DNA from 3 places in the Chroogloeocystis siderophila 5.2 s.c.1 genome. Region 1 is predicted to be linked to each of the others. Evidence: riboswitches for the same ligand, from Rfam matches in the RefSeq annotation. Region 1 holds a riboswitch; each other region holds the start of a gene.
What was found. Region 1 has a riboswitch for cyclic di-AMP ahead of NIES1031_RS18415 (universal stress protein). Riboswitches for the same ligand answer to the same signal wherever they lie in the genome.

Region 1 (10,000 bases):
TCTAGAGCAAGAAAATTGGAAAAAACTGAATTTGAGGCTCAAGTTTCTTCAAGCTCGATATCCAAACGCTGAAATCGAGGTGCGGTGCATGGACGAACATCCTCTAGGTTAGGCATCTTCCAATCTCATCAAATCCATTGGTATCGTCAAAACATTCATCGTGCTTTAGTCCTACTTCCCATAGATAATCATGTTCTGCCGCAGTTATTATCTTCATTAGAAGAATTACTTAGTTTCGCTTTCTTAATAGAAAATTTCTCATAATGAGCCGCTAATCTGACTAGGATAAGCGATCGCGTAGGTACACATATACAAAATACTTTTACGAAATAACTACTGCTTGCCCTATTTCCGCCGATTGCCTTGCGGCATCTGCAACTTTCAATGTGTACAAACTCGCAGTTGGACTCACGTACATATCCGTATTTGTCAACAAGTGATTTAACACCATCTCTGTATCTTTAGCAAATAAACCACGGCGCGAACCGACTTCAATCAATGTTGTTTGTTCTGCTTGCACTAACTTACCAGCATCACCTTCAAAAATTAACCCGCCTTTTTCGCCGTGAATCTCAAACTTGCGTTCATCTTGCCATAAAGTTTCGCCTTTAGCGTAGGTTACATCAGCAATGACACCACTCGTAAACTGAAGTTGAGCCGTACACAAACAAGCTTGATAAAACTCACCTTCACCCCAATGACGATTTTGACAACGAACTGATGCGACTTCACCAAATAAATCTGTCAGGCGATGTAAGCGCGAAAGTGCTGCAATAAGGGGAAAACCAAATAAGTCTTTATGATACGTCCATTTGTGTGGCGCAGGATGTTGAGGTGTCACTGTCGCGTAGCGGGCGTAAAAAACTTCACCAATTGTCGGTAAATTCTGCTTTAGCGCTTGGTGTAAGCCACCGAGTAGTTCGATGTGCTCAACGTGGAGCATTTTATCTCGATCGCGCGCCAAGGTAACAATATTTTCAGCTTCTGTAACATCGAGTGCTAGCGGATATTCTACTACTACGTGTTTATTATTTTGCAATGCTGCTGTTGCGATCGCACCGTGTTCTTTATTAACATTTGATATAACAACTAAATCTATGTCAGCTTGTACTAAGTCCACCCAAGATGTTAACGCCTCGGCTTGATAGGTTTGGGCAAACTCTTGCGTTTTTTCTGGTGTATGACCAACAATGGCAACAACTTGCGATCGCTCATCTTTCTGAAACGTTTCCGCCCTCAATTTCGCCGCATACCCAGTACCAACAATCCCTACACGTACCAAACGCTCTTCAGAATAACCAAACCCACGCATCTTAGTTCTTCCCCTTCACTACTCTCTAACTACTAGCCACTCGTCATTAACCACTCACCTCTTTCATAAGAATAACTAATTAGGATTAAATAACTAAATTTCATTACTAATCGCCTGCAAAATCGGGGGTAATGGGGGGTTACAAGCTATGGTTTTTCTCGTAGTATCAGAGATGAAGTGAACACAAATATACCGGACTTTGCGGATAAGCAAAGCCCTAAGTTTGCTTTAGTTTATCTTATACTGCCGTTGCAAATAGAGAGGACTGTTGAATGGCAACTTACAAGGTCACTTTAATCAATGAGTCTGAAGGACTGAATCAAACGATTGAAGTTGACGATGATACATATATTCTAGACGCTGCTGAAGAAGCAGGGTTAGACCTACCTTATTCTTGCCGCGCGGGTGCTTGCTCAACCTGTGCAGGTAAACTTGTGTCAGGTTCAGTCGATCAATCTGACCAGTCTTTCTTAGACGATGACCAAATCGAAGCTGGCTACGTACTAACCTGTGTGGCTTACCCCACTTCTGATTGCACCATCGAAACCCATAAAGAGGAAGACCTCTACTAATCGATGTAATGCCGATCAGTTGATCAATGTAGCAGATTTATAAAGCAGGAACGAGATTAAATCGCCAAACGTTCCTGCTTTATTTTGTTTTGTTAGCTGCTGAAAAAGCTTCATCCGAGTAGAAGGTAATGCGATCGCTCAAAGTTTCAATTTGCGTGCCAGGATAATAAAAATTCAAAATGCGCGCACTTGACCAACCTAACCTTGCTAAACGCTGCGAACCGGTTTGACTTAAACCGACACCGTGTCCAAATCCGCCGCCCACAAAAGCGTAACCCCACAGTGAGTTTGTGCCTTTATTGAGTGGTTGCAGATAAAATAGCGTACTGCGCGGTGCAGCAAACGCGCTACGCACTTCATCTTTTTCTAAAACAACTGTTCCTATATCCGTTTGTACTGCGAGTTTCAGAATGCGTCCACTAGGCGATCGCTCAGTGACTTGCATCTGATAAATCTGTTTCAGATTTGCCCAGGGGCTATTATTCGCCTTGAAAAAGCGCTGCAAATCTTGCGTAATCTGGACTAAACTACTTTCTTGGCGCCAACGAAACATACTCCAGCCAGCTTCGTTAAATCCTTGCTGTAAACCAATAAAGCGCTGAAAATTCTTTTCTTCAGCTAAGCTTTGTCCCGACAAGTTCCACACACTACCAGCAGCATCGATAACAGGTTGTAGGTAAGGACGATCTGTTCCTTGCCAAACATCGCTAAACGCTGCCGTAACGCCGCCTGTAGTTGAAGAATACAACGCATCTACCAGTTGATTATTGTATGTTAGTACTTTTCCTTTCGTCGCTGCGATCGCGCGATCGGCTAGCGGAACCGTACCACTTAAACCTCTATAAACTTGACACTGCGTATCTGCACACAGTTCGTAGTTATCAATCGTAAACCGACGTAAGTTGCGTAAGGCATACGTCCGTGCAATAATTGCCTGGGCTTCTACCGCCGAGTAAGGCACATTCGCTCCAATTTCGTGCGGGACGACACCCCGCAAATAAGTTTCTAGCGGAACTTCGTTAACTAATGTATAAGTGCCATAAGCATTTGGTTGTAGCCGCATTCTGCCTGCATACAGCCGCAAATCGCGCTGATTTTTGCCCTCACTGACTTGAATTAAGTTTTTGTTCGTTGTAATGTCGATTTCTTGATAGGTGTAGCGCTGACCATCAACGACTAAATTGACTTGCGGTACTTGTTGCAATACTTGAGTATCGAGGTAAGCATTGCGATTACCCTTCACCTGTAAACTCAACAATAAGAAACGTCGCAGCAGTGGTGAATTGTAAACATCGCGCTTTGCCCAAACTTGCCACCGTTCTGGTTGCGCAATTTCAACTTCAATACCCATTTTTTGCCACTGTCTAGCACTATGTTCCGCCGTTTCAAAACTTCGGTGCGTACTCAGCACGACTCGCTCGGCTAAAGTTGCTTTAGGCAGCGGTTCCATGACGGTTTCTAGCTTGACGTTGGTTGCTTGTAGCGTTTTTTCCTTGTCTTTGGTTTTGGTTTGAATTGTCAAGCGATCGCCTGCAGTTGCTTGTAAACTTAAAACATCAGTCGGTTTAGCACCAAATCTTTGTACGACTCCAATTTTGAGTTCTGGCTCAGATGCTGGCGCGGCGATCGCCCCAGTTGCTGTACCGCACAAAACAACCGTTGTCACGCATAAAGAGACGCGCGCGCGTACTTGGCTTTGATTTCGCTTCCACAACGCGAGAAAAGCTAACACGTGCGAATTGTAGGAAACACAACCGAATGCAAGTTGACGATTTGATAAGTTGACACAGCAGGCATCTTCAACTTTCGCGTGCTTTGCATTGTTCTGTGTGTGCGTCGCCATCACTGCTTCCTCGCCTGGTCGTTTTAGTAGCGTAATTTTTCTCAGAATAGCTTTATTTCCGAGGACTGTGGAGGCTTATTTTAGTTCCTTTTTGAGGATTTTTCAAAAAACTTGCAACTTAAAGTCATAACGAGTATGATTTATATATAAGCAATGAAGAGGTAGCAAGGCTTATGGTGAAGGTACGAGAAATTCCGCTCAATCAAATCAAACGTCCACTGCCACGCGAGAACGATCCGAACAAGGTAGCTGCTTTAATGGCATCAATTCGAGAAATTGGACAACAAGAACCGATTGATGTCCTCGAAGTTGATGGGCAGTACTATGGTTTTTCAGGGTGTCACCGCTACGAAGCGTGTCAGCGATTGGGGAAAGAGACGGTTTTAGCTAGAGTCCGCAAAGCCCCTCGTGCTGTACTAAAAATGCACTTAGCCTAAAAATATTCATTCAGGAGAATTGTATGCAAACTCAAAGTAAAGTCATGCCAGTCAACATTGGCATCAACGAAGAAGATCGCAAAGAAATTGCGCAAGGGCTTTCACGTTTACTTGCAGACAGCTACTCACTCTACCTCAAAACGCATAATTTTCATTGGAACGTCACAGGTCCAATGTTCCAAACATTGCACGTACTATTTGAAGAAGAATACACCGAGTTAGCAAGTGCGGTAGACGAAATTGCTGAAAGAATTCGCGCATTAGGCTATCCAGCACCTGGAACTTATAGCGAATTTGCCGAGCTAAGCTCGATTCCAGAGACGAAGGGTGTTCCCAAAGCTGAAGACATGATTCGGCTATTAGTAGAAGGTCAAGAAGCAGTCGTCCGCACCGCACGTTCAATTTTCCCTGTTGTTGAGCGCGTCAACGACGAGCCGACGGCGGATCTTTTAACGCAGCGGATGCAGGTTCACGAAAAGAATGCTTGGATGCTTCGCAGCTTGTTAGAGCAGTAAGAGGGTTCAGAGGTCTGAGCTTAGATTTTAGTTAAGGTGATTTTGCCCCTTTAATCCCCACAAGTGGGAGACTTTGAGGAGATCTTGGCGCAAAATGATTTGTTGTAAGGAAGAAGCCTTAGTAATTAATAAGACCTCCTGCATGAATTGCACTCTTCCTACGACTCCCTTCGGAGCTATCTAGGCAAAGCCTACCTTCAGACACTAAAACAAGATTTGTGAGAGGGTAGGGCATGCCTTTTTGTTTATTTAGGTGCGATATTCATTCGCGATCGCATTCATAGCAGAGATCAGTTAACAGTGGACAGTGAAGAGAGTGTGGGAAGACTGTTTCAACTTACGCGTGGCGTGTTCAATGTCCTAACTACCTCAACGAAACTGCTATACGCAGGAGGTTTAAAGATTAAGGTTGTTTTCTCATCCGTGTTTTTTGATATGGCTTTATTGTTGCGACAATTAAGCTATGAACGCACAAGACAAATCCTCAAGTAGGAATCCAGAATTAACTTCCGATTCCGATCACCTTACTGCTGCGTTACAAACACAAATGCAGCAGGTAGGCTTATCGAGTTTCAAAGCGTTGGCTGATGCAGCGGAAGTTTCGCCGCAACAGATTCGCAAGTTACGTCGTGGCGAAGTTGGGCAAATGCGTGTGGAAACTCTGCTCAAGCTTTCGCAAGTGCTACAAGTATCATTAGATGAGTTATTAGATACTTTTTCTAGTGCAAGTACTCAGGCAATGCTACAGCAGCCAGATACATTAAAACAAGAGTACCAAAGATTGCAGCACTTACTCGAACAGCAGCGCGAAAACTTATGGCAGGAGTTTCAGCAATCAAGTCTACAACAGCTTGAGTCCTGGTTGGTGCAATGGCCAACAGCAGCACAAAAAGCGCAGGAAAATCCGCAATTACCTGCTGTGCGGTTGTTACCTTTAATGCGACCTGTGGAACAGTTATTGCAATCTTGGGGAGTCGAAGCGATCGCACCTGTAGGAGCAGAATTGCCATATGACCCACAAGTACATCAACTCTTAGAAGGAACTGCACAGCCAGGTGATCGCGTTAAGGTACGTTACACAGGCTACCGTCATGGAGAAAAATTACTGAAGCGCGCGCAAGTAAGTTATGTCGCCCCGTGGAGTCCTTGAAACAATCTCCCCTTTGGCTGATGTTCTTCTCGGCTGAGATTTGTTCCACTATGTATGGACGAACAAGAAGAGTAAAACCAGGAATTATGCGTAAGATCAATATTGGTTTATCTGACGAACAACGCGCGGGTGTAGTTGAATTACTTAACCGCGACTTATCTGACGCGTATCTAGTTCTCATCAAAACTAAAAAGTTTCATTGGGATGTCATTGGTCCCCAATTTCGCTCACTCCACGAAATTTGGGAAGAGCAGTACACAGCTTTAACCGAAAACATTGATGCGATCGCTGAGCGCGTACGTGCATTAGGTGGTTTTCCTGTCGGTACCGCAAAAGGTTTTCTAGAAAACTCTACTATTAAAGAGCAAGAAGACAATATTCCCCTAGCTACTGAAATGGTTGCTCAGCTAGTAGACGATCACGAGCAAATTATCCGCAATCTACGCGATCACGTTGATCAGTGTTCTGAAGAATTTCATGATGAAGGTACATCTGACTTTCTTACAGGCTTAATGGAGCAGCATGAAGAAATGGCATGGATGTTACGCTCCTTTATCGAAGGCGAATCTTTAAAAGCAGATGGTTCTAAGCCTGAGGCTGAAATGAAAGTTCCTGCTCAAGTAAAATAATTGGGCGTTGCTGAACAGAAGTATGATTTGCTCTCCTCGCCCCCAAGCCTGGGGAGCAACTGCTTATTTAGTGAACGCAAGCAAGTGTCTTTCCTGTGGCAAAGTCCATACCTAGAACAGCGCACGGAAAATCATTACCAAGTTGCTGAACAATAGGGTGATTTGCTGAGTTGCAGCCTAAAAATAGTAAAGCTGCATCTTCTGACTCCACAACGGCTCTAAGTTCTTGAGCGACGTCACCAAATCGCAGATGAGTCACAAGCGAACCTCGCCATTCTGCTGCAAGGCTTTTTGCTTGCCATAAAATCAGGTCAGCTTGTTCAAATAAATCGGGAGATGTAATGCGCGGCTGTATTGCTATTTTCCAAGGAGATGAACTTGCTACCGGTTGAAATGCTATTTGGGCTGATTGCTGCAAAGGCTTCTCGTTGTAAAATCTGCTGATATCAAAGGCAGGAGAAGTTGGACAATGATGCCGCTGAGCGTGTTCTTCGGCAACATAGACTACACGAACAGTCACTTGCTTTTGAGTCGCTAAGCGAGTTTGATGGGCAATCCATAGTGTCAAATCTAAAGCTGTCTGACTGTTAGGAGAACTGTTATAACCAACAACAAGGTTAACAGATGTGGTGATCGCATTTTGACGATGCGATGCTGGTGGTAGCAACATCATTCTTTCTATGGCATTCGTACCCATTGCGCTTTGTAGACGCGCGAGCATTGGCTTGATATTCATGCGTTTAGATAACCTTATGTCAAAAGCAGGTACAAAAAAACTGAGCAGTACGAGCCTCAGACACTGAATGAGATACAAGACATTGTGACAATGCTTACTCTTCAGTCTCCTCTCGATGCCTACGAAGTTAGCTGACGGGCTAGGACTGAGAGATGTCCTTCTACCTTAATTGGGCTGATTAGATAATTAAGGCTTAATAGATACGCCCCATAACTTGGTTCCTCCGCTCTAGCTTTCTTTCAATGCGTTAAGTGACTACTTTAAAAGAAGTATCTAGATTAGGCTGACTTACTCAAACTTTGTAGATCGTATCATCAATCATGACATCAATCAACAACAAGAGCGATCGCGCTTCAGTTGATTGCACAAACTCTAAAATTATTGGTAAAAATCTAAGATGAAAAGATAACGCCTCAGGCATTTAATGCGATGAACCATAAGTTCAAAGTAGTTGCATGGATTAAACCTTTCGGGTACTTAGCACTCGGTCTAACAGTTATTAGTACATCTCGTACGGTGCTCGCTAAAACATCTGCAACAAATCACAATCACAGCAATGTAATTGCACGCCGAACCGCATTGCCAACTCAGCAAGAATTCCAGCTAGCGCAGATGGGCGAAAACCGAGATGAGGAGCGAACTCGATTCATTCAAGCTGCTGATGCTTTATACAGTCAAGCGAAATTTACCGAAGCCGAGGAACTTTTACGTAAGTTAATTGAAAGATATCCAAAGTATGCTGTCGCGCACTACAAACTGGGAAATGTACTGTTTCGTCAAGAAAAAGCCGAGGAAGCGATCGCTGCCTATCAACAAGCAATTGAACATAATTCGCGCTATGCCTTAGCTTATAATGCGATCGGTATGGTTTTAGCACGTCAAGGTCGATGGCAAGAAGCAATCGCTGAGTATCAAAAAGCACTAGAAATTAATCCTGAGTATGGTGAAGCTTTGACACATTTGGGACAAGCATTTTGGCAACAGGGAAGACGCGACGAGGCTTTAGCATCCTTAGAAAAAGCTTTGAGTATCTTTAAAGCCCAAAATCGCCTCGATCAAGCTTATCGGCTAGAACAACTGTTAAGAGACTTAAAGTCAGATGATGACCCTTCTGTAGCATAAAGTAGATTATTCTCAAGTTAGATGCCAGCAAGTCCAGAAGACGTATACTCTGTAAGAATTCGCTAAAACAACAGTCATTCTGTTTGGATTTATACCACTAGACTGAGCGATCGCTATTTGAGATTGCTTTGAGAGTATACGCCTATAGAGGGATTCTTTGCATGGTAGATGCACAAACAACAGAGAACGAAAAATTTCTTGGTGCAGGTAGATCTGGACAGGTTTTCCTGATCAAGAGTCAAGATGAAAGCATTGCTAGAAAGATATTTGCAGGCGACAAGCTCACTAAATTGGTTCACTATGTTTTTCTAGGAGCGCCTAACCCTTATATTTGGAATGAAGATATCATTCAATGTGCATACTACCGCCGTAAAATTTTAGGTGCTTTAGTTGAGTATTGGTTTGATTCACAACTGAAAGTCTCAGATGCGATCGCTACTGATTGGAATCAAGAGCAAAAAGCATATCAAATCGATACAGAATTTGTTGATGGTAGAAGCGTTTCACTATCTCAGCCTTTTACTCGACTGCGAAAACGCGAATTACCTGATTTAGTCCATCAAATAATGATACCACTTCAACAGAAGTTAATTGATGCAGGATTTGATGGTTTGGTTTGGCAAGCAGGAAAAGGAAATCCAGTTGCGTTAAATAACTTTTTATTGACAGACGTAGAACATAATGACACAAATGGTAAATTCAATTATTACTATGCTTGGATTGATTTAGAATCAGGTGTTCCTGCACTTGCTCCATTAAATGTTTTAAAGCTTTTTACATACTATATTCCCATGTCATTTAAGCATGGGCAACCTTTATTTGATGATGCTGATATCAGAACTTTAAAAAAATATTTAGAGAAACACAAAACAGAAATAACAGAGAAGTTAGGTAGAGATAAATATACTGCAATTATTGCAGACACTAATAATTTAGACCAACATCAAAGTAAATGGAAATCGCTCAAGCGAGTTGAGCGAAGTATTCATTACCAACTCAAAAAAGGTAAAATTAATCAACAACAAGCACATTGGTATTCTCGCCATATTGGACAGTGGTATTTAAGAGAAATTGTTAGAGCTTGGCAAAAAATATTACGGTTGATAGTTAAATTACCGCTTAAAATAATTAACAAACTAAAGAAAATTCCATTTCGACGTTTTTTTTCACAAACCTGGAGAGTTTTAATTTCGCAACGTTATCGTCTACAGTTTACTAGAGATTTAATTAGCGATCGCATCGATGACTGGCACGACCGAAAACAACTGATTTTCGAAGAAGCAGAGTTTTTGAAATCACGGTTAGATAAAGAACACGGAAGTGGTTATTTAGTTGACTTTAGTATTCACGTTGCACTTAAGATAATTATCCAATCATTAGAGTTTATCGTAATTCCTTCTCTTTTTGCACTCGGAGTAATCGATGAAATAGGTTTAGGGTTTTTGTTTGTCGCTGATGGACCTATTTTTAGATCGATTTACACAGGTTACAGAAGTATTCAAGCTTTGTTAAAAGGTCAAGAAATACCCTGGATTGCTTTTGTTGTTGGTTTGATTCCCTTTGTGGGTACTGTTGCTTATCCGTGTCAACTTGTTTATTCAACGGCTGGTAAGCGCGGTAAAGTAGCACAATTTATTGTTTATGATACTTTTACCCAACTTGGTGAGAAAATTCCCATTTGGGG
Region 2 (10,000 bases), on a different contig from region 1:
AAATCCTGAAATTCGCGGTATCACGCTTTACTGGCAAAAACCTGATACATCGCAAACACGTAACACGACACCGCATCAGTTGGTACTCGATACACACCTACAGCAGTTATATATTTTCCCGCAATCGCAAAAACAACTCGTTATCCGTGTAGCTTTACGCGAGGTAAATTATGAAACAATTGAAGTCAAAAATCCGCACTGGCTGTATCGTCGTGTTGGCGAAAACCACATTCTCACATTACGAGATAATCATCAACAACTAGAAGTAAAAATTACGCTCAATCCTGATAGTCTTAGCCAACTAAAAGAACAATTACCCTAAAAGAGTTTTGATTTGTCTTCTTCTTTAACGGATAGATACGCATTACCGATTACCAGCCTCAAAGCTACATTGTCAGAAGTCACTACAATGAAAAAACTCATCAATCAACCGGAAGATTTTGTCCGTGAGAGTTTAATAGGAATGGCAAAGGCGCATTCTGATCTATTAAAAGTACAATTTGAGCCTACGTTTGTCTATCGTGCAGATGCACCCGTACAAGGAAAAGTTGCGCTAATTTCAGGTGGTGGTAGCGGACACGAACCACTGCACGCAGGGTTTGTTGGTAGGGGAATGCTGGATGCTGCTTGTCCTGGTGAAGTTTTTACTTCGCCAACGCCCGATCAAATGCTAGCAGCGGCAAAACAAGTTGATGGTGGTGCAGGAATTCTTTATATAGTCAAAAACTATAGTGGTGATGTTATGAACTTCGAGATGGCAACCGAGTTAGCGCGTGCTGAAGATCTGCGAGTTTTGAGTATTTTAATCGATGATGATGTTGCCGTCAAAGACAGTTTGTACACGCAAGGGCGGCGAGGTGTAGGAACAACGGTACTAGCCGAAAAAATTTGTGGTGCGGCGGCAGAAAAAGGATATGATTTAGCCGATATTGCCGATTTGTGTCGCCGAGTTAATCTCAATGGGCGAAGTATGGGAGTCGCCTTAACTTCATGTACTGTACCCGCAATCATGAAGCCGACGTTTGAATTAGATGCTGACGAAATTGAAATGGGAATTGGCATTCACGGCGAACCAGGGCGCGAAAGAATGACGATTAAGTCGGCGGATGAGATTACTGAGATGCTAGCAATGTCAATTTTTGAGGATATTGTCTATACTCGCACAGTCCGCGAGTGGGATGAAAGCAAAGGAGGATTTGTTGACGTGCAATTAACCAATCCTGAATGGGAAAAGGGCGATCGCCTTTTAGCTTTTGTCAACGGTATGGGTGGTACGCCGCTAGCTGAACTGTACATTGTTTATCGCCAACTTGCCGATTTGTGCGCGCAGCAAGGATGGCAAATTGTCCGCAACTTAATCGGTTCTTACATCACATCGCTCGATATGCAAGGGTGTTCGATTACGCTACTAAGGTTAGACGATGAAATGATTCGCCTTTGGGATGCACCCGTAAAAACAGCAAGCTGGCGCTGGGGAAGTTGATGATGATGACAAAAGAGCAGATCTTACAATGGTTAGAGCAATTCGCAGATGCGATCGCGCAGAACAAAGAATACTTGACACAACTCGATGCGGCGATCGGTGATGCCGATCATGGTATCAACATGGATCGTGGATTTCAAAAAGTCGCAAGTCAGTTACCTAAACTTGCAGAGCAAGATATCAGCAGTGTTTTGAAAACAGTTAGTATAACACTTATTTCTAGTGTGGGTGGTGCGAGTGGACCATTGTATGGCACTTTCTTTTTACGCGCGAGTACCGCTGTTGCTGGAAAACAAGAATTATCGAACGAAGATTTGGCAAGTTTACTGCAAGCAGGCTTAGATGGCGTCTTACAACGCGGCAAAGCGCAACTTGGTGATAAAACAATGATTGACGCGCTATCGCCTGCGGTTACGGCTTTTACCCAAGCTATCGGTCAAGGTAAAACAACCTCAGAAGCAATTCAACAAGCAACCGCCGCCGCCGAACAAGGAATGCAAGCAACTATCCCCATGCTGGCAAAAAAAGGTCGCGCCAGCTACTTAGGCGATCGCAGCATCGACCATCAAGATCCTGGGGCAACATCTGTATATTTGATGCTAAAAAGTTTATCCGAAGTCCTTGGTATGACGAGTGATTAGTGGCTAGACACGCCAATTACCGATTACCAAGTTACGAATCAACTTTAAGCGGTTTAATTACGCGGGCGATCGCTTCTTGCACGAAAGCTTTGATAAACTCATCGCGGCGGTTAAGTTCAAATTGACGCTGTACTACCTCAGTAATTCCACCGTCACCCCAATCTTGATCGTGACGAAAATACTCGATAAAACTTTTACCTGCAATTCGCGTCAAATACGCAGCAGTCACGCCTTGAATTGCACGACCAACGACAAACGTCGCAACATGAAATTGTAGTGCTGTTGATAACAGTTGAATTGCCCCTTTGACAATCCCCAAACTTGCAAGCGTTTTTGCTAAAGAAAGTGCCAACTCTTTACCGCGTTCTAAATTCAAATCGCTGCCGTAGATTCTCCCGATTTCGACAACCATTTGCGCATTCACCGCTGCGGTGGCGAGTAAATCAACACCTGGTAACGGCGTTACTGTGACAACACCTGCACTAATCCATTGAAAACGGTCTACAACCTGATCCGCTTGACGACGCCGCTGAGCATCAATAATCTGCCGTGCCTCTTCGCCGAGTCGTTGCGATTGCAGTAAGATATTGTCTGCGACTAAATCTTCACCCTCAGTACGTAAAACCGCAGCCATGCGGCGCAGTAACGGCATAATATCTGGTTCAGGCTGAAAAATTTCGCCATTTTCTAACGCGACAGGTTGCGGATTCGCAGCGATCGCCACAATATCCGTTGGTGCAATAAAGTTTTTAACTCGTTCGCGCAGTTGGGCGAGGATTGTTTCGCGGTCTATGTCAGTGTATAAATCGGTTTTATTCAAAACTAAAAGCGATCGCTTGCCAATTTCTGCCAATGTCTGCAACGGTTCGTATTCCGAACGCCGTAAATCGTTATCTACAACAAACAACAATAAGTCAGCTTCAGTAGCTAATTGTCGTGCGAGTCTTTCGCGTTCTGTTCCGGCGACTCCTGCTTCTAAAATTCCTGGCGTATCCGTAATCAAAATCCGGCGTTCCATGCCTTTGAGCCGCAAGCTGTAAGTTTGTCCTTCCTGTGTTGTTCCCATTGGTGCTGCGACTTGTCCGACAATTCGCCCAAAGATCGCATTCACGAGTGAAGTTTTGCCCGCTGAACCTGTTCCAAAGACAACGACTCGCAACGCACCGCGCGATAAACTTGCTTCAATTTCCTGCGATCGCGCGAGTAACGCTTGACGCGCCACTTCATCTTGAATTTGTGTCAATTGCTGTTGGATTGCACGCAGATTTTCCTCCGCAACGTCCGTGCGGTCTTCGGGAATTTGAATTTGCCGTTGCGCCCGTCGTCGCGATCGCCTTTCACCGCGTTGGACAATCGCGATGTAGTAGATAACTACACCGATCAGCAAGACAACCAAGGCGACAATCAGAAATAGCAGCACATCCGCCAGGAACGGCGAAGTGTAAGACAACTGCCATAACAACTGTGACAAGCTAGCAAACAGCCACAGCAACAGCCCGACGATAACAATTAGGGCAATCAGCAGCATTACGATGCGTGGAAAAGGCATTGTCTTAGAGTCACTACAACGCAGGAGATGCTTTTGATCTTAATCTGCTTGCTGTTGTCCTGACTGCGTCAGGGGTAATAGGGCGATCACAACAAGGCGTTTTGAAACTTTAGAAAAATTTAATATAGTTCTGAAAGTTAGATGCGGTTAAGGCTATAGCTTGACTCAATTTTGTGTATCAAGATATTACACTAGCAATTTACAACAAAAATGATTGCGCAACAAAAGCAATTCCAGTATATTTGGTATAGCTGATGAGTTATTACCATGGATATAAAGTATCCATTTGCTACTAGCGATCAGTTGTTTAGTGGGTAGCCTAATCTTCTACCGCTTGCGTTGAAGAACGGAGGAACCAAAGTTCGGGGCGAATCTCTATATAAGAGAAAGATACCTTCCAATCTTAGCCCGTCAGCTAACTTCGTAGGCAATGGAAGGAGTACCTGTGGCATTAGCTTTATATTTTATATAAGCAATTGTCCTAAGGGTCTCTTCGCAGGTATCCCTTAATCAATAATTTGGGTTAGCTGCTGACCTTTCGGCCCACCTCGTCCGTCGCTACATGTAAACAGAGGTAAGGATAATGAATTACTACAAACAGTGGATCTTACTTGCAAAGCAAGAATTGAACGGTATCGTCGTAGACTACACCGATCCAGAAGGAAATCACTACAGCGAACCATTTTGTTTTCAGACGCTTGATGAGGCAATTAGCTATGGTCAAGCCTGTATTGACCGTCTCATTCGACTCCGATCAAAATCTTTAATGCAAGCCGAGTCATAGTGTCTGTACAATTTTACTGATTCAAATTTGCGGCTTCTCGCCCCTCTCGCTCTTTCCTAATTATGGCTACCGTGTACACAAATAGTCGGTATCTAGCAAAGTCCCTGGCGAACCGCCCCCCAGCCCACGCCAGTTCCTACAACAGGAGACTCGGTGTCCTCACGTAGTGGGGATTGGGGTTTCACCCCGCTTTCACCGATGCAAGGGGGTGAAAAAGCTTGGAGCGACGCCAGTCTAAATTTATGTGTACACCGTAGCCCAATTAGGGGGAGAAAGTAAGGAAGAACGTTACCGCAGATTTGAGCAAATTTTCTACTGTTAGCTAGAGGTCGTCAGCTTGTTGACTAGGGAAAATTGAAGTCATACATGATATAAGTATAGACATATGGGACTTTTTGACCAAATTCTTGGTGCAATCAATAATCCTTCGCAGCAAGCAAGTTCTGGACAGCTAGTTAACATTCTGAATACAGTACAGCAGCTAAGCAATAGCTATCACACAAATCCATCGACGATGCAATCGTTAATGTCGATTGTAGGTAATTACGTTCGCTCAGGACTACAGCAAAAGCGTTCTAGAGATGGTTACGACCAAACACAAGCGTTTGTCAATCAATACAGCGGTGCATCACCAAACCCGCAAGCGGTTTCTGGGTTGTTTTCTCAAAGTCAAATTCAACAACTCGCACAATTTGCCGCACAGCGCACAGGTTTGAATCCAAATATGATTGTGCAAATGCTACCTATTTTAGTGCCTGTTGTGCTAAATCTATTGCAAAGCGGCAGCCGCGTACAAAATGCACCAGTTGCTAATACTCAAACTAATAACCGAAATACCGTATTAGATACTTTCTTAGACGCCAACGGCGATGGCGAGGTAGATATTGCTGATGCTATACAGCTTGCAGGACGTTACCTTGGTCAATCGCGTTTTTAATCGCTTGAGCAATTAGCAATACTCACTTTTATAGCAGTGGTCAAGATGGTTAGGACAATAGGAGAGTTTAGAACTATTCTGACCTCTGAACCCTGACCCCTGATCTCTGTAATACTATCGAGAAGCAATTTGTTCGCCTGCCCAAAGTTTCATTTGCTGTAGTCCGAAAACAATAGGTTGTTCTATGCTTGTTGCGGGTGTTGTTTGACCGTTTTCTGCCACTGTCCACATCTGCCAATGCTCATCACCTAATTCACCGACTCGGAAGACAACTTGATCGGGGTCAGTTTGACTCCAGCCGAGTAGGATTGACATGGCATGGTCGTGATAAGTTTGTGCTGGCGCAAGTGTTGTTGTTTGGTTTTTGTATCGATGCCAAATCACAGCATAGTCAGACACATCAGAAGTATTAAAGAAACCTTCAAATTGACGCGCGAGTAAGCGATCGCTCGACTTTGACCAACCGATGGGAGACAAAATTGAAATAATTCCTGGTACTGCTGATTCTCCACGGATCAATAAATGCAGCGCTAAGGGAGATGAAGCTTTGACTTCTTGTAACTTTCCAGTGCGCAAGTTTTCTAAAAACATGACACTGCTGACTTGACTATGATAGAGTTCTGGCTGTACTTGCATTTGAATGCGGCTGTAAGCAGCATACTCGCCATCAGGCGAAAGCAGCGAATGACTGCGATAGTAACGCACTCCCGAACCTTCTTGCGAACTAACATCTTCGTAAGTTTTCATTACCCAATTCCAAGGAATTGGATAAGGGCTATTTAATGGATCGAGAGATACTGATGGCTGATCGCTAGCCTGTTTTTCTGGTGACAATTGACTTAACGAAGACGTGAGTGCTTCAAACGACTGGGCTGACGCCGCTTGAATTGACGTAGCTGCGATCACTGGTGTCAGTAGCATAGCCACTAACAGCTTGAGGCGTGGCTGTGGGCAAAACCATCCTGAGAAGAAGTTTTGTAGCATTTGTACAGTTTTAGGTAGGGCAGTAGCGAGGTCAGAAGCACCTGAAGTAGGCGATGTGGCAGTATGCTATTTCAGGTATAACAAGAGAAATAGGCAACTGAGAAGACCTATTTCAATTAAATTTTTCTACAGCTTGCGTTGGTTCAATCGAAGTTCACAAATAAAAGTGTCACAACACTTGTACCTGTGCCTTGTCAAAACCAGCGATTAGCTTTTAGCTTAAACCCCATATATAAATACAGGGGCTTGAATCAAGAGCCTATACATTTTGAGATTACAATGAACTCTAATTGCTTTCTGAGCAAAACTCTGCGGTAGGATAGCCGATAGTCGCCTAGCTTGTCGCTTTGAATGAAAGTCGTATTTTTTGGTACTCCTGATTTTGCAGTACCCACGTTAAAAAAATTATTGCAGCATCCAGCGATTGAAGTGTCTGCAGTTGTCACGCAGCCGGATAAACGTCGCGGGCGTGGTAATCAGTTAAGTGCTTCGCCAGTGAAATCTGTGGCTATGCAGCACAATATTCCTGTATGGCAACCGCAGCGCATTAAGAAAGATGCTGAAGTTTTAGCACAGTTACAAAAATTATCAGTTGATGTTTTTGTTGTTGTTGCCTATGGGCAAATTCTTTCGCAAGAAATTTTAGATATACCACGTAGAGGTTGTATTAACGTGCATGGCTCAATTTTGCCGAAGTATCGAGGTGCTGCGCCAATTCAGTGGTGTCTTTATCATGGCGAAGCCGAGACGGGTATTACAACAATGTTAATGGATGCGGGTATGGATACGGGTGCAATGCTACTCAAAGCCTATACACCGATTCAACTACTTGATAATGCGCAAGATTTAGCGCAACGACTTGCCGAAATAGGCGCAGATTTATTGATAGAAACGCTGTTTAAGTGGGAACGCCAAGAAATTCAACCGATTCTGCAAGATGACTCGCAAGCGACTTATGCACCGTTAATTAAAAAGCACGATTACCTTCTAGATTGGTCAAAATCTGCGATCGCATTACATAACCAAGTGCGCGGCTTTTTCCCCAACTGCGTTACGCACTTTCGCGACGAGTCGTTAAAAATCATTGCGACGGTTCCCCTTGGCGCTGCTTATTGGTCGTTACTACCAGAATTTAGCTTTCTAGAGCACACTTTGTCTTCTTTGTCAACTCCGGCGGTGACTGGTGAAGTCGTCAGCATTGCCAAGGGAATAGGACCAATTATCCAAACAGGGGAAGGATTATTACTATTACAACAGGTACAACTTGCAGGAAAACGTCCGCAATCAGGATGGGATTTTGCTAACGGTAGTCGTCTAACAGTAGGAGAAAAACTGAGGAGTTACGCTTCAACAGGTTCATAAAACCGACAGCGATCGCATGGTCCTTCGGGATTAACCGCACAGCGAATTAATTCAGAATGCGCATTGTAGCGACAGCTAGCATCGCCAATGACCCAACGTCCAGCCACAAGACTTTTTTCACTCGGACGTGGCGCTGACTGCACGTATATTGCAACTTTATGTAAGCGATAGCGCCCCGATCTTAAATGATAGCGATGGCGGCGCTCTAGTACAGCGTAAGTTTTACCTTCAAGGTCGAGATAATTTCCTGGCTGGGGTGTCCAATCTAACTTAACGCTACCCAAAGATTGACGTGGGTGCGTCAGAATGATCTCCGTCGGTAGTGAATCTGGCTCCATAATCTCCGCTCAATGTAATGCTAACTACATTTGGATGGTATCGCGATCGCACAGCTTGCGTGGCAAGTTTAGAGTAAGCTTAAGGATTCAAACTCAGCTTTATTGAGGGCGTGGATCGCCAGATCGTTACCGAATTCATCAAATAGTCTTTTTTCGCGTTTTAAGCCTATTTTTTCCATAACTCGAATCGAAGGCGCATTCACAGCCAAAGCAACGGTAAAAACACGCTGCATTCCTAACTCAGAAAAGCCTTTGTTGATGAGTGCTTTAGCTCCTTCTGTAGCATAACCTTTTCCCCAAGCTGCTTGGCGCAAGCGATATCCTAGCTCTATATCATCGCGATCGGCGAATGCAGAATTGAAGTAAGCTGCGTGTACGGCTGGACGCAAGTAGAACCAACCAATGAATGCTTGAGTTGATTTTTCAACAGCAGCCCAGCAACCGTAACTGTCGTATAGTTGGTAATAAGCAAGGTATTGTGGTAACGTTCGCGTTTGAATTGTTGTGTAATCTGGTAGTTGACCTGCGTCAGGTGTCAAGCGAGTAACTTGCGGGTCGCTATTGAGTTCAAATAAATTATTTACATCATCTTCGGTGAATTGTCGCAAAATTAATCTTTTAGTTTCTAAAAAAATCTTCATTTTTAAAGCGATCAAGGCTGTAATACTTAGTGTTTGAGGAAATTGACTCTATCCAGCACATTGTACAAAATAGTTAAGGGTGTCAAGGTTGAAGTTTGAGCTTGAACAGAGTTGCTGTAGCATTGATTTAATAAAGTTTCGCTAGCAGCAGTTCATATTTATTGTGCTGGCAATAAGTTAAGTACAAGCTTCGCACTATGGTGATGTGGTGGTAGGCATTGTTATCGTCTCTCATAGTAAACAGCTAGCAGCAGGAGTGCGGGAACTTGCAGCACAAATGGTTAGTGGTGACGTTGCGTTAGCTGTCGCTGCTGGTATTGACGATCCAGATAATCCACTCGGTACAGATGCGATGCAAGTTTATCAAGCGATCGAGTCAGTTTACAGCGATGATGGTGTCGTTGTTTTAATGGATTTGGGAAGTGCTTTACTTAGTGCAGAGATGGCGTTGGAGTTTTTAACTGAGGAACAGTGCGAGAAGATTTATTTGTGCGAAGCACCACTCGTAGAAGGCGCGATCGCCGCAACAATTTCAGCAGCACAACTGAATTCTATTGAACAAGTACTCGCCGAAGCGCGGGGCGCGTTAACTGCTAAAGCCGCACAACTTGGAATTGATGTTATTAGTGATACACTGATAAGTCCCCAAAATCCTCCACTTGTGAATGATAGAGAGGCGAAAGAACATTCACGCACTGATAACCCCTACACACTCCAAATTCAACTTACAGTCGCTAATCGATTAGGCTTACACGCACGTCCCGCAGCACGGTTTGTGACAACAGCAGCCAAATTTCAAGCGCAGATTAGAGTAAGAAACGTAACAAGGAATACAGACTTTGTTCAGGCAAATAGTATCAATCAAGTTGCGACATTAGGAGTGCGTCAAGGACATGAAATTGCGATCGCGGCGACGGGGATTGACGCAGAAGCGGCTTTAGCTGCGTTGCAAGAATTAGTTACGAATAACTTTGGTGAAGATGACAGCGATTTGATACCGACAGTTATTGATAGCAGTGAGACTGTAGAAGGAGAACTCCTTGGAATTCCTGCGTCTTCGGGAGTTGCGATCGCACCTATTTTTCAATATCGTCCGACAACTGTCCAAGTCGAAGAATACATCGTTGAGGATACAGCCAACGAATGGCAAAGAATACAGACAGCAATTCAAACTGCTACCCAAGATCTGCAATCATTACAAAGTGCAAATCAACTCGGCGACAAAGCGGAAATTTTTAGCGCGCATTTACTTGTGCTACAAGATCCTGCATTACTCGAACC
Region 3 (10,000 bases), on a different contig from region 1:
ACTTGCTTCAGTATCCTCCGCACTAAAGAACCACAAATCATCACTCTCAAATGTTGGTACTGTAATGAAGTTTGAGTCGGGTGTATCTTCTGATTCGTCTTCTGGAATTGTCCCACCAAACTGTTGCTGTAGTTCGTTAACTTTACCAAGAAAAGATTTAAATTCTAATTTTTCTAAGATATGTTTAACAGTTGTTGTATCAAAACCTGTTAATTTTGCTGCTTCTAAATCAATATCTAGTGGTACATCAACAACAATTGTTGCTAAATAGCGAGATTTTTCTGCGTCTTGTTTCCCTGCTTCTAGTTTCTTTTGCGTTGCGCCTTTGATTTCACTCAAAGAATCATAAATTTGCTCAAGCGACGTGTATTGATTGAGTAGCTGAATTGCAGTTTTTTCACCAATACCCTTAACGCCAGGAATATTATCAGATTTATCGCCACAAAGTGCTTTCAAATCGACAATTTGTGATGGTAATACTCCCATCTTTTCTTTAACTTGTTCAGTTTGAAATTCGTTAATTCCTGGAGAAGAACGCTTCAATGCTTCGGAACTAAGATAGAGAACGCTAATATCTTTTTGCGGATCGACAAGTTGAAATAAATCGCGATCGCCGGTTAAAATCTTTACTTGATACCCCGCTGCGCTTGCTTTTTGGGCGAGTGTTCCTAGCACATCGTCGGCTTCGTAGCCTGGTGCAGTGATAATGGGTAAGTTCAAGCCATCGAGTAATTCGTGGAGGTTCTTGAGATCGGGAACAAAGTCTTCGGGCGTCCCTGGGCGATCTGCTTTATACGTATCGTCGGCTTCGTGACGAAAAGTTGGTAATCCGAGATCGAATGCGATCGCCATTGCTTCCGGCTTTTCCGCCGCCATGACTTCTAGTAACGCCTTGAGAAAGCCAAAACACACGCTTGTCGGAATTCCCGTTGTTGTGCGCAAACCACCATCACGCCCTTTAGCAAATGCAAAATAAGAACGAAAAGCCAGCGAATGCCCATCTACAAGGATAAATGTTGGGCGCAAAGAAGATGAAGCCACAGTAGAGGTAAAAGCTTGAGACATACTACCATTCTAGCTTTTCAAGCTTATTGTATGCAGCGTAGGTAACTTATCCAAAAAGCAAAAAGCGAATCGAAATAAATAATGCAGCCGCGATCAACTGCACAATCATCACTGGAATACCATAATGCAAAAAAGTATGAAATGAAATGCGTCGTCCATGCTGTTCTGCAATTCCTGCTGCAACGATATTAGAAGAAGCCCCAACTAATGTCCCATTTCCACCGAGCGTCGCACCAAACATCATCGCATAAAATAATGGCAAAACTTCAGGCGGTAACTCACCATGAAAGCCTGGCTGTAATATTTCTGGTGTTGCTAATCCTACATTAACGACATATTCTTTAAGCAATGGCACCATTGCAACAACTAGCGGAATATTTGGGACTACACTCGATAAAATCCCTACTAAAAATAATAAAACCAGTGAACCCAAAGTAATATTTCTCCCTAAAATATACGCAAAAATTCCAGATATACTACTAACAACACCTGTTTTTTCTAAGCCTCCAATTATGACAAATATACACATAAAAAATATCAAAGTACTCCAATCTACGTCCCTTAAAATATGATTAACTGTCTCGATTTTGCTATGATGCGAAAGGAGTAAAGCTAACGCGGCTCCCAATAATGCTACTGCCGCAGGCGAAATTGGAATTGGCAGCATTTCTCCTATAGCAAAGAATAGTAGTACAAAGGCTATAAGGACAATTCCTAAAGTTAAAACGCGGGGATGATTAATCTGAGGATGCGGTAACTGCTCTAAGCTATCCAACTTTTTCCGCCAAATTTTAGGAAATAAATAAGGTAGCATGAATACAATTGCTCCTACTGCAATAATTCCTCCTAAGCTCAACCGTCCTAAGTAAGCCATAAAGCTAATATTCACCGCATCGCCAACAATAAATGTTGCTGGATCTCCTACCAACGTTAATAAACCCGCACTATTCGCAACAAATACCATCAAAATCAACAAAGGAACAAAATTAACTCCTACATCCTCAGCAATTGGAGGAATCAGCGGTGCTAATAGCATCACTGTCGTAGCATTCGGTAATACTGCACAAATAGGAGTTGTAATTGCAACGATTCCGAGTAAAAGGCGTTTACCTTGTCCTTTAGCTAAGATAACTATTTGAGTAGCGAGATAGTCAAACACTTTTGTTGGTTCAAAAGCTCTGACTAATACCATTACTCCAAAAAATAATGCTAGTGTTGAGTAGCTTCTGGCAATATAAGTAACAGCTTCTGCCAATGTCATGATGTTGGCAAAAACTAGCAGCAGTGCACCTAAAAACGCTGCAATAGTTAGGTGCATTTTTTCTGTCATAATTAAGACAATTACACTAATAAATATTATTGAGCTAAAGATTGCTTGCCAGCTTGCCATCGCCTTGTCTCAGGTAAATTAAGTATAACAGAAATGTTAGGAAAAACTAAATTCAAGTATCGTCTAAATAGAGTTTAGCTGCTTATATGTTGTATCAAATTATCATGATTTTCGGATAGATTTTTTGGGAAACAAACTACAAAACACTCAAAGTACATGAAGAAAAGAGAATTTACAATCTATGTAACAGTGCTATCTTATTCGTCTTGAGAAAAATAGCGTTCTAGGAAGTTGAGTGCGTGATTACGGATCTCGTAATATTCTTTGGAGTTACGCATAGCAACGCGATCGCGCGGGTGAGAAAAGGGTACATCGATAATTTCCCCAATTTTAGCAGCTGGTCCATTAGTCATTAAAACAATTCGATCTGACATATAAATTGCTTCATCAACATCATGGGTAATCATCAACACAGCTTGTCGATTGTGTTCCCAAATATCTAATACCTGACGTTGCAGCTTACCACGTGTTAAAGCATCCAACGCCCCAAAAGGTTCATCCATAAGTAACATTTTTGGGCGAGTTGCTAAAGCCCTAGCAATTCCAACACGCTGTTTCATACCCCCAGAGATCTCATCAGGATATTTGTCAGCTGCTGCTGTCAAATTGACCATCGCTAGATGTTCATTGACTATGCTAATTTTTTCAGCATGTGAAGCCTTTTTTAAAACTTCATCTACAGCCAAGCGAATATTTTCTCGGACTGTTAGCCACGGTAGCAACGAATACTGCTGAAATACCATCATTCGCTCAGCACCAGGTTTGTGTATTTCTCTACCATCGAGACGTACAGAACCATAAGTAGACTTTTCTAAACCAGCGACAATTTTAAGAAGCGTGGATTTACCACAACCTGAGTGACCAATTACAGAAATAAATTCATCTTCGTTGATAGTTAAATTGATACCATCCAAAACAACAAATTCACCTCGGTCAGTAGGGTAAGATTTGACTAAGTTTTCAACTTCTAAAAAACCGCTGTGACTGAAGTTTTCTTCGCGATGATCAGTCTGATAAGAAGTAGATTTCACCTGAAAAACCTCCATAAAAATGAGTAATTGCTTTTAAGATAAAAAGAAAGATTTAGGACGATTAGCGCGGATTTCAAAACTATTGAGATACCCTACTGGATCGCTGGGGTCAAAAGCATTATTATCAATGAACTTGGCAGCAGGTACAATTTTGAAATCATCTTTGGGACACTTAATGCCCATTTCTGCGGCAATTTCACGGTAAAGATCTGTCCTCCATGCTTTTCGCGCTACTTCTTCAGCATTTTGAGGAATTGATTTGATTTGTCCCCAACGTGCTGCTTGCGTCATCAACCAAATGCTTTCTGATTGCCACATGAAAGTTGAGTGATCGTTGGGAATTTGAGCAAGGTTCGGCGGTAAATCAAAGAAAATAGTTGTATCAGGCGATCGCGCAATTCTTTTTTGGTTATCAAAACCGCCGTAATTGTATTCGCCGACAATTGCTGCGCGAGTTAAATTCAGCTTGGCACCAGTAAAAGACTTATTTGTAATAATTTCGGCAACTTCTTCTCGATTGTTAGGATTGCTGCAATACTGACAGGCTTCGATCATAGCTTTGACAAGCGATCGATAAGTCTTAGGATTTTCCTCGATGAAGGACTCCATCACAGCTAGCAGTCTGTCTGGGTGTCCTTGCCAAATCTCTTTTCCTTGGGCAAAAGTAAAGCCAATACCTTCATTTCCAGTAATTGCCCGTGTATTCCAAGGTTCTGCCACCATATAAGCTTGCATCGCACCAATCCGCATATTGACTACCATCTGTGGCGGAGGAACAATAATGATGCGAAACTCTGCGTCGGGATCGACTCCTGCTGCTGCGGCTAAATAACGCACAAAGTACTCATAAATTGCCGAACTCAGTACAACAGCCCAAACTTTTTGTTCTGCTGGCAAATTCTGAAAATAGCGACGAAAATCTTGCCCAAACTCAGCTAAATTACGGTTATACTCCTGCCAAGGACGCAAGCCTGATTCCCACATTGCTTGATTCATCGTCATTGCGTTACCGTGACGGTGAATTGTCATCGCAGCACACAAGGGTGCATGACGCGCACCTTCTGCACCTATACGGGCATTTGTGACAGCGCCACATACCACAGGAGAAGCATCAAGGCGACCAAAAATAATGCCATCGCGAGATGTACCCCAGCTTGCCTCACGACTAAGTGTGACATTTAAACCATATTTGCGAAAAAACCCTTTTTCCCATGCCACCGCAAACGGTGCACAATCATTGACAGGGACGTATCCTACAGTAAGGTTAGGTTTTTCTAATGTTTGTGGATCGACGACTTGTTCCACTGCCAAAGCAGCAGTAGATAGTCCTTGAGGTGCGCGATTAGCATTAATAGCACACGCAGATAATGCCGCACTACCTGCTGTCGCACCCATTCCTAAGAGAAAGCTTCGCCGACTCCAATAGTTCTTGTCGGTATAATTCATATCAGCAATTAGTAGTCAATATTAATAGTTCTTAACTTTTCGGGCGATGCGTTACCAATTCCTGAATATTGCCCACAGCATAATCAAGCACCAATCCTGTTAAGCCAATAACTAATACAGCTAGGAAGACTGAACTTAAATTGAGGCGACTCCATTCATCCCAAACAAAAAAGCCAATACCAACACCACCTGTAAGCATTTCTACTGCAACAATTACGAGCCATGCAATGCCGAGACTGATTCTTAAACCTGTAAAAATGTAAGGTAAACTCGCAGGTAAGATAATTTTGGTAATCTGTCGCCAACGCGGCATTTCCAGCACTCGCGCTACATCGATATAGTCTTTATTAACGCTAGAAACTCCCAAAGCTGTATTGATAATTGTGGGCCATAGTGAAGTGATGAAGATGACAAAAATAGCAGAGGGATCGGCTAAATTAAAGATAGCAAGCGAAATAGGTAGCCATGCGAGTGGCGATACAGGTTTGAAAATTTGAATTAAAGGATTGAGGGCTAGCAAGGCTTGTTTAGACATCCCAATCAGAAAACCAATCGGTATGGCGACTAAAGCACCTAGTCCAAAACCAATTAATACCCGTCTTAAACTTGCCAGTAATAACCAACCAAGTCCTAAATTTCCAGGTCCCCGTCGGTAAAATGGGTTCAAAATGTAGTCTAAATTGGCAATGAGTGCCTCAACTGGGGTAGGCATTAAGTTGGTTAAGAAAGTGGCAATAAACCACCACAGAATAATCACTCCTAAGAAACCAGCAGCAGGAAGTAGAACAGCATCCCGCACTACAATAGGTCGTACTTTTTTCCAGGTACTCTGTCCTGCAACTGCTAAAACAGCAATCAGGTTAAACACTATTAAACTCCCCTCAGGATTAAAAGCAGGCACAAAAAACTATGTGCTTTACTACCTAGGAATACTGACGAGAGCAAACTATTAGTAGTAATAGGAATGCTAACTCTTCAGTCTCCTCTCAATGCCTACGAAGTTAGCTGACGGGCTAGGATAGAGAGTTATCCCTCTGCACTTAACAGATACGCCCCAAAACTTTGGTTCCTCCGCTCTAGACTTTCCTTACAAGGCAAAAGTCTAGATTAGGCTGACTTACTCATGATAATTTTTACTACCATAGCACAGGGGTGCCACAATATCAAGATTCGTTACGTCTTAAGGATTTTCAGGGTGAACTTTATAAAGTTGCGATCGCTTCTAGCACTGCGCTGTACGATTGCCACAAAGCATGAATCAGGCTCGCGTCAATAATTCAGTGGGCGATCGCTTCACAATTACACTAAGTTAAGACAAGTAGACTTGCTTCGTGCTGTTCTAAATACTGCCAAAATGTTTGATTTTAGCCAGATATTGCTTGATAAAAGTGACACAATCATTGAAAACTGGGTAGAAGCTGTACGCCGAGATCGGCAGATTGAAAGTACTGAAGGTATGTGCTACACAGCAATACGCAATCACGTACCTTATGTCCTCAAAGCTATGGCTACAGTGCTATCAAAAACGACAGAGGATGATCTTCAAACCCTAATTGAGGCAAGTTTAGTACACGGCATTCACCGTGCGGAAGAAGGTTTTGACCCACTGGAAATTGCCCGCGAGTATCGTTTACTAAGACGAGCAATTTTCTCAGCATTAGAACCAGATTTACAGCAAGTCTTGTCAACAGAAGTTATTCGAGTTTTTCGCCTCATAGATGCAGTTGTCGATGATGCGATCGCGCGTTGTTTTCAAAGTTATGTAGATGAGCGCCTACGCGAATTACAGCAACTCCAATCGCAGTTAACACTACACAATCAAGAACTGACACGCTTAATTCGGGCAAATCAAGAAAACTTCTCACACCTTGCCCATGAACTCAAAAATCCTTTAACCTCAATCATTGGTTATTCCGATTTATTTATCCGCCTACAAAACAAAACCGAAGTCAAAGATAACTATAAAAACATTGAACATATCGAACGCGTATTGCGCAATGGTAGACATTTGCTGCGCCTAATTAATGATGCGCTAGAAATATCGCGGTATGAAGCAGGGAAAATGACACTTCATCCTGCACCAACCGACACGTGCGTCGTTATCCAAGATGTGCTAGATATGCTACAACCGATGGCGCAAGAAAAAAATTTGCAGATCGCTGTAGACTTAGCAAACGCTCCGAAACAAGTCATCACAGACGCGTTACGTTTTCAGCAAATTGTTACAAATTTGGTAAGCAATGCCATTCGTTACACCCCCGCAGGAAGTATAACCATCAAATGTTATACACTAGAAGACAAATGGGCGATCGCCGTCAGCGATACCGGAATTGGTATCGCCCCCGAAGATCAATCAAGAATTTTTGACCCCTACTACCGCGTTAGCGACATTCCAGAATCACATCTACCAGACAGCACTGGGTTAGGACTCGCAATCGTGACTCGCTTAGTTAAACTTTTGCAAGGCGAAATCAAACTTGTTTCCCAACTTGGAATCGGTTCAACATTCACGGTAATCTTACCAATGGAAGTAAATGAGAGTTCAGAAGTCGGGGATCAGAGATCAACGTCAAAATAGTACTGTTGAGTGTTTTAATCTGCGCAAAGATGTGCAAGATATAAGCATTCCCATATTATAAAATACCCCTGACCTCTGACCTCTAACCTCCGATCCCTCTTTAGTAAAAACAATGCCTGTACTCAACACCTCCTCAACTGTGACAGCATTTCCCTTAACCGCTGTTGTTGGTCAAGAAGCCATAAAATTAGCACTGCTACTCGCAGCCGTCGATCCAGGCTTGGGAGGAGTCGCGATCGCAGGTCGTCGGGGTACGGCAAAATCAGTGATGGCACGCGCCCTGCACGCACTATTACCCCCAATTGAAATCGTCAAAAGTTCGATGTGTAACTGCGATCCTAACCGCCCCGAAGAATGGGACGATCAGTTAAGAGACATCTGCGATCGCACACAAGTAGAAACCGAAGTTATTCCCGCGCCGTTTATCCAAATTCCTTTAGGCGTCACCGAAGACAGGCTATTAGGCTCAGTTGATGTTGAACAGTCAGTCAAACAAGGAGAAACCGTTTTTCAACCAGGATTACTTGCCCAAGCGCATCGTGGCGTTCTCTACGTCGATGAAATTAATTTGCTCGATGACAACATCAGCAACCAGCTACTAACCGTTTTAACCGAAGGACGTAACCAAATCGAACGCGAAGGCATTAGTTTTCAGCATCCTTGTCAACCACTCTTTATTGCTACCTACAACCCCGAAGAAGGCGCACTCCGCGAACACCTCCTTGATCGTATTGCGATCGCACTTTCAGCAGATGAAGTCCTAGGAATCGACGAACGCGTTCAAGCCGTCGAACAAGCAATTTCTTATGCGCGATCGCCTCAAGAATTTCTCCAGCAATACAGCGAAGACATCGATAGTCTCAAAACGCAAATTATCCTAGCGCGAGAATGGTTAAAAGATGTTCGCATCAGCCACGAGCAAATCGCTTATCTCGTTGATGAAGCCATCCGCGCCGGAGTGCAAGGACATCGCGCAGAATTATTTGCTCTCCGCGTCGCCAAAGCCGCAGCTGCACTCGATGGACGCACCACAGTCAGCGCCGAAGATTTACGTCGGGCGGTGGAATTGGTTATCGTTCCCCGCGCAACGATGATACAAATACCTCCCGAAGAGGAAACACCACCGCCACCACCGCCACCACCGCAAGATCAATCCGAACAACCGCAAGACGAACAAGAAGAACAAGAAGAAGACGAAGAGGAACAAGAGCAAACACCACCGAGTATTCCTGAAGAATTTGTATTTGATCCGGAAGGCGTGATTCTCGATCCAAGCGTGCTGTATTTTGCGCAAATGGCTAAACGCCAGGGTAAAGCTGGTAGCCGCAGCGTCATTTTCTCGGAAGATCGCGGGCGATATGTTAAGCCAATGTTACCGAAAGGTAAAGTGCGCCGTATTGCCGTTGATGCGACACTCCGCGCCGCCGCCCCCTATCAAAAAGCGCGTCACGAACGCCAACCAAATCGCAAAGTCATTGTCGAACAAGGCGATATTCGCGCCAAGCGGTTAGTGCGCAAAGCTGGGGCGTTAGTTGTGTTTGTCGTCGATGCTTCTGGTTCAATGGCACTCAACCGAATGCAAGCCGCAAAAGGTGCGGTGATGCGCTTACTCACCGAGGCGTATGAAAATCGCGATCAAGTTGCTTTGATTCCCTTCCGAGGCGAACAAGCAGAAGTACTACTACCGCCAACGCGTTCGATCGCCGCAGCCCGAAGAAGACTCGAACGATTGCCGTGTGGAGGTGGTTCGCCGCTAGCGCATGGTTTAACACAAGCTGTTCGCGCCGGAACAAATGCCCAAATGTCTGGCGATATCGGTCAGGTTGTTATTGTAGCAATTACCGATGGACGCGCTAATATTTCTTTGTCACGATCGCTGGGTGAACCCCAGATCGAAGGCGAAAAACCTGATATTAAAGGCGAATTGCTAGATATTGCTGCGCGGATTCGCGCCTTAGGAATGCAGCTTCTTGTAATTGATACCGAAAGTAAGTTTATTTCGACAGGATTTGCCAAAGAACTGGCGCAAAAAGCCGGAGGAAAGTACTATCACTTACCAAAGGCAACCGATCAAGCGATCGCCACCATGACGAAGAATGCAATATCAAGTTTGAAGTCTCGCTGACATGAGACAATAAGAGCAAACCAAGAGGGGTAAGGCATTCCTTACCTATATTAGTAGTTGATTGACAGTGCAACAGGAATTGCCACCAGGATGTTCTGTACGCCCAGCCGCTAAAAATGACCTATGGGCGATTCGGAAATTGGTGCTAAGCGCTAAACTCGATCCAACTCAATTAAATTGGTCGCAGTTTTGGGTGATTGAGTGTCATCAAAAAATTGTCGCTTGTGGACAGTTACGCAACTTCAATACAGTACAAGAACTGGGTAGTTTAGTCGTCTCACCCGCTTGGCGCGATCGCGGTTTGGGAAGTTATTTAATTAACCATTTGATTGCGCAAGCAACGCAGCCGCTTTACTTAGAATGTG

Region 2: linked by a shared signal. The riboswitch ahead of NIES1031_RS01055 (hypothetical protein) and the one ahead of NIES1031_RS18415 (universal stress protein) in region 1 are both predicted to bind cyclic di-AMP.
Region 3: linked by a shared signal. The riboswitch ahead of ntrB (nitrate ABC transporter permease) and the one ahead of NIES1031_RS18415 (universal stress protein) in region 1 are both predicted to bind cyclic di-AMP.

The regions. Positions count from the first base shown of each region.
Region 1 is NZ_MRCC01000016.1:116,971-126,970, forward strand. Features, by position in the region: partial or broken gene NIES1031_RS18375 (winged helix-turn-helix domain-containing protein) at 1-109, shown strand, start outside; gene NIES1031_RS18380 (Gfo/Idh/MocA family protein) at 323-1,312, opposite strand; gene NIES1031_RS18385 (ferredoxin) at 1,585-1,884, shown strand; gene NIES1031_RS18390 (SpoIID/LytB domain-containing protein) at 1,964-3,727, opposite strand; gene NIES1031_RS18395 (ParB N-terminal domain-containing protein) at 3,901-4,164, shown strand; gene NIES1031_RS18400 (Dps family protein) at 4,188-4,679, shown strand; gene NIES1031_RS18405 (helix-turn-helix domain-containing protein) at 5,143-5,829, shown strand; gene NIES1031_RS18410 (Dps family protein) at 5,916-6,458, shown strand; gene NIES1031_RS18415 (universal stress protein) at 6,526-7,194, opposite strand; cyclic di-AMP (ydaO/yuaA leader) riboswitch at 7,296-7,438, opposite strand; gene NIES1031_RS26105 (hypothetical protein) at 7,487-7,615, opposite strand; gene NIES1031_RS18420 (tetratricopeptide repeat protein) at 7,624-8,316, shown strand; gene NIES1031_RS18425 (hypothetical protein) at 8,478-10,000, shown strand, end outside.
Region 2 is NZ_MRCC01000001.1:223,754-233,753, forward strand. Features, by position in the region: gene NIES1031_RS01035 (hypothetical protein) at 1-322, shown strand, start outside; gene dhaK (dihydroxyacetone kinase subunit DhaK) at 335-1,483, shown strand; gene dhaL (dihydroxyacetone kinase subunit DhaL) at 1,483-2,124, shown strand; gene NIES1031_RS01050 (YcjF family protein) at 2,156-3,673, opposite strand; cyclic di-AMP (ydaO/yuaA leader) riboswitch at 3,980-4,118, shown strand; gene NIES1031_RS01055 (hypothetical protein) at 4,257-4,457, shown strand; gene NIES1031_RS01060 (DUF937 domain-containing protein) at 4,843-5,394, shown strand; gene NIES1031_RS01065 (hypothetical protein) at 5,509-6,378, opposite strand; gene fmt (methionyl-tRNA formyltransferase) at 6,730-7,740, shown strand; gene NIES1031_RS01075 (DUF6464 family protein) at 7,719-8,078, opposite strand; gene NIES1031_RS01080 (GNAT family N-acetyltransferase) at 8,147-8,719, opposite strand; gene ptsP (phosphoenolpyruvate--protein phosphotransferase) at 8,928-10,000, shown strand, end outside.
Region 3 is NZ_MRCC01000014.1:44,299-54,298, forward strand. Features, by position in the region: gene polA (DNA polymerase I) at 1-1,041, opposite strand, end outside; gene NIES1031_RS16730 (ArsB/NhaD family transporter) at 1,112-2,455, opposite strand; gene NIES1031_RS16735 (ABC transporter ATP-binding protein) at 2,653-3,501, opposite strand; gene NIES1031_RS16740 (ABC transporter substrate-binding protein) at 3,520-4,932, opposite strand; gene ntrB (nitrate ABC transporter permease) at 4,964-5,800, opposite strand; cyclic di-AMP (ydaO/yuaA leader) riboswitch at 5,908-6,056, opposite strand; gene NIES1031_RS16750 (sensor histidine kinase) at 6,287-7,510, shown strand; gene bchD (magnesium chelatase ATPase subunit D) at 7,623-9,635, shown strand; gene NIES1031_RS16760 (GNAT family N-acetyltransferase) at 9,703-10,000, shown strand, end outside.